Regions from separate parts of the Metabacillus sp. KH_069 genome, predicted to be linked through region 2. Evidence: riboswitches for the same ligand, from Rfam matches in the RefSeq annotation. Region 2 holds a riboswitch; the other holds the start of a gene.
What was found. Region 2 has a riboswitch for S-adenosylmethionine ahead of metK (methionine adenosyltransferase). Riboswitches for the same ligand answer to the same signal wherever they lie in the genome.
Positions count from the first base shown of each region.

Region 1: it holds a riboswitch for S-adenosylmethionine, as region 2 does, so the genes downstream of both, AC3ISE_RS05470 (methionine biosynthesis PLP-dependent protein) here and metK (methionine adenosyltransferase) in region 2, are expected to answer to the same signal.

Region 1 is NZ_CM174460.1:1,092,094-1,094,298, forward strand. It holds gene AC3ISE_RS05465 (DMT family transporter) at 1-542, shown strand, start outside; SAM riboswitch class I at 614-743, shown strand; gene AC3ISE_RS05470 (methionine biosynthesis PLP-dependent protein) at 913-2,037, shown strand; gene metC (cystathionine beta-lyase) at 2,024-2,205, shown strand, end outside.
Region 2 is NZ_CM174460.1:3,487,641-3,489,845, reverse strand. It holds gene pckA (phosphoenolpyruvate carboxykinase (ATP)) at 1-641, opposite strand, end outside; SAM riboswitch class I at 954-1,087, shown strand; gene metK (methionine adenosyltransferase) at 1,278-2,205, shown strand, end outside.

The sequences.
Region 1 (2,205 bases), 2.0 Mb from region 2:
TCTTTTTGAAAGAAACATTTACGCTTTTTAAAGCAGCGGGCATGACAATTGCTGTACTCGGCGTTCTTTTAATAACTTCATATGGACAAGGCGGGTCTTTACCTTTTCACGCTAACATCGGTTACTTGCTGATGATTTTAAGTACATTGAATTGGGCGGTTTATTCGATTTTGATAAAAAAACTGAAGATCCCATATCCCGCGCTGACAGTTACTTTTTATACATGCTCCTTCGGCTTTATCATGACTCTTCCTTTCTTTTTAAGAAATAATGGCTTGGTTCAGATGGCTTATCTGACAAAGGAAAATTGGACTCATTTGCTGTTTCTCGGAATTTTTGTCTCCGCAGTCGCATACTGGTTTTGGGGCAAAGCGCTCGAAGTCATGGAGGCAACTAAAGTGTCATCTTTTCTGTACTTTGAACCCCTTGCAACTGTGATTGCAGCAGTGATATTGCTGCATGAACCGATTTTGAAGGCAAGCGTGGCCGGAGGTCTTCTGATTATTGCCGGGGTGATGATGGTAAACCGTAAATATTCATAAAAGCCTTGCAAAATATTTGATAATGAGATAAGGTTATAAAAACAATCAATTCAAAAAGTTCATACTATTTATTCTTATCCAGAGAGATGGAGGGTTCTGGCCCTGTGAAATCTCAGCAACCGGAAAAGAACGGGGAATCTTTCTGTTCGAACCAAGGTGCTAAATCCAGCAAGCGCAGGTAATAAGCTTGGGAGATAAGGAGAAGCAATCATTCGATATTAACGTCTTCTTCTTAAATGAGGAAGACGTTTTTTATTTTTATATTATTGGGATGCAGTCTTTTTGCCGGATTAGATGGAATGGCAGTCTTTAGGTTTAAACACACAAATGGAGAAAAACTTGCAGAAACTATTATGGGACGGTGTTGGAAATGTCAGAACGCATTGAAACAATCTTAGCTCAAATTGGAAATCGAAGTGAAAACGCAACGGGAACCGTGAATCCGCCCGTCTATTTTTCTACAGCCTACAGGCACAATGGTATTGGGGAATCAACAGGATTTGATTACGTCCGCACCGGAAACCCGACGCGGCAGATTCTTGAAAAGGCCATTGCAGAGCTTGAGCACGGAGATCAGGGTTATGCATTCAGTTCAGGGATGGCAGCGATTCAGACGCTTATGGCATTGTTTAAAAGCGGAGACGAGCTCATTGTATCCTCTGATTTGTATGGAGGTACTTACCGATTATTCGAACGGGAATGGAGAAAATATGGCCTTGTTTTTCACTACGCAGATTTTAAAGACGGGGACTGTACGCAGCAGCTGATCAATGAACGCACAAAGGCCATTTTTCTTGAGACCCCGACAAATCCTTTGATGCAGGAAACAGAGGTCAGCAAGATTGCGAAAATAGCCCGTGAAAACAATTTGCTGCTGATTGTCGACAACACGTTCTATACGCCGATTCTGCAAACACCGATTTTAGACGGAGCTGACATCGTGATCCATAGTGCCACTAAATATTTGGGCGGTCACAATGATGTGCTTGCCGGTTTGGTTGTTGCGAAGGGAACGGAGCTGTGCGAAGAGCTTGCCCAGCATCACAACGCAATCGGCGGGGTGCTTTCTCCTTTTGATTCCTGGCTCTTGATCCGCGGCATGAAAACCTTGGCTCTGCGGATGAACCAGCATGAGAGAAATGCGGGCCAGCTCGCATCTTTTCTTGAAAATCAGTCTGAGGTGACAGATGTGCTTTATCCGGGCAAAGGCGGAATGCTTTCATTTAGGCTGCAGAAGGAAGAATGGGTCAATCCATTTTTAAAGGCCTTAAAGACGATTACATTTGCTGAAAGCTTAGGCGGAGTGGAAAGCTTTATCACATATCCCGCAACACAGACACATATGGATATTCCTGAAGAGATTCGCGCTGCAAACGGCGTGTGCAACAGGCTTTTGCGATTTTCTGTCGGCATTGAATACGCAGGAGATTTGGAACTTGACTTAACACAGGCATTTGAACTGATGAAGGAGGCGGAGAAAGTTGAGCAACGGTGATTGGAAATTCGAGACGAAACTGCTCCACAATCGTCAAAAGGTGCAAAAAGAAACAGGAGCGGTAAGCGTGCCGATCCATCATTCCTCTACTTTTCACCAATTTGACTTTGATGACTACGGCAAATTTGATTACAGCAGATCCGGAAACCCGACGCGCGAGGCATTAGA
Region 2 (2,205 bases):
ATACCGCTTTCAGGAAGCAGGTAGTTCATGACAGAGAAAATGGATTTTTTCATCTCTCCAGCATATTCAGTACCGCCGATAAGAATGGTTCTTTTCTCAAATGAAATGATGATAAATGTTTCAGAATTTGTTCCATCCACAGCAGGATCTGCTTTAAAGTTTGGAGCAGAAACGATTGTGAACGGATTGTCATGCTGAATCAGCTCATCCACGCTCTCTGGCTGGATAAATAATTGCTGAGCAAACAGGTTGTGCCATGCGAATTCATTTACAACCTGGATCGGCAGGCGGTATTTTGCGTCAGCGCCGGCAAAGCCTTTGAAAACAAAGAGCTCATTGCGGTCTTTTAAGTATGAAAGAACTTTTAAGTACAACTTTTCAAATGCCGTTTCTGAGAAAGGCTGATTAACAGCTCCCCACTCAATTTTGTCATTTGTTGAATTTTCATTTACAATAAATTTATCTTTAGGTGAACGTCCTGTGTAAGTACCCGTTGTTGCACGGACAGCTCCCGTCGAAGTTAATGTTCCTTCACCCCGTTCTAAGACTTTTTCAACAAGAACAGGAACTGATAAGTTATGAAATGCATTTTCCCCTTTAAGTAATACATCAAGCTCATTTGTAATTTCGATTGAATTCATCCCATACCCATCCTTTACCTATATTTCTATTATTATTTTTAACTATATCTTAAAGTGACTCTTCTTAATTAGTATAACACATTAAAATAAATAGTCTATACTATTTAACTTATTCTACGTACAAATTGATGAAATGGAACTGCTTAAAGAACGTTTTCGATGAAAATGATACATATATAATAGGAAGTGTTTTTATTTCGGCATTTTGTGGAAACATACCAAAAGGGAACAGAAAAATCTTATCCGAAAACCTTGTCATTTTTTGTTGACACCTGGAGGAAATATACGATATTATATGTCCTTGAACGGATTCTCTTATCCCGAGCTGGTGGAGGGACAGGCCCAATGAAACCCAGCAACCTGCTTTATTTTTAAAATTCATTCATGAATTTTTGCGAGCAAAGGTGCTAACCTGATGCAAGGCGAAAGCCCTTGATCGATAAGAGCGAAAGGCTACGATTTTAGTAAATAACCTTTCCTCGCGGGAAAGGATTTTTTATTTCGAATAAATATATTTTGCCTGAATGTACTCGTGGATTCTCCTAAAACATGCCAACTGAAATATTTTGCCGAATGGTCAAAATATGAAAGGGAATGAGTTCCGTATCATCTAACCTTTTGAGGAGGAAAACTTTAATGACTAAACAACGTCGTCTGTTTACTTCAGAGTCTGTAACTGAAGGTCATCCTGATAAAATTTGTGACCAGATTTCTGACTCGATTTTAGATGCAATCCTAGAAAAAGATGCAAATGCCCGTGTAGCTTGTGAAACATCTGTTACAACAGGTCTTGTTCTGGTTGCTGGTGAAATTACAACTTCTACTTATGTAGACATTCCAAAAATCGTTCGCGAAACGGTTAAAGAAATTGGCTACACTCGTGCAAAATATGGTTTTGATGCAGAAACATGTGCAGTCCTTACTTCAATTGATGAGCAGTCAGCAGACATCGCGATGGGTGTTGACCAGGCGCTTGAAGCACGTGAAGGAAAAATGACAGATGAGCAGATTGAAGCGATTGGTGCAGGTGACCAAGGACTAATGTTCGGTTTTGCCAATAACGAAACGAAAGAATTAATGCCGCTTCCGATCTCGCTTGCTCACAAACTTTCACGCCGTTTAACGGAAGTACGCAAAGAAGAAATTCTCCCGTACCTTCGTCCGGATGGTAAAACTCAAGTAACAGTTGAGTATGATGAAAATGACAAGCCAGTTCGCATTGATACAATTGTTATTTCAACTCAGCACCACCCTGAAATTTCATTAGAGCAAATTCAGCGCAACGTAAAAGAGCATGTTATTAACCCGGTTGTTCCAAAAGAATTAATTGATGAAGATACGAAATACTTCATCAACCCGACTGGCCGTTTCGTTATCGGCGGACCACAGGGCGATGCAGGCTTAACAGGCCGTAAAATCATCGTTGATACTTACGGAGGCTATGCTCGTCACGGCGGCGGCGCATTCTCCGGTAAAGATCCAACAAAAGTTGACCGTTCTGCAGCTTATGCAGCACGCTATGTAGCTAAGAACATTGTAGCAGCAGGCCTTGCTGATAAATGTG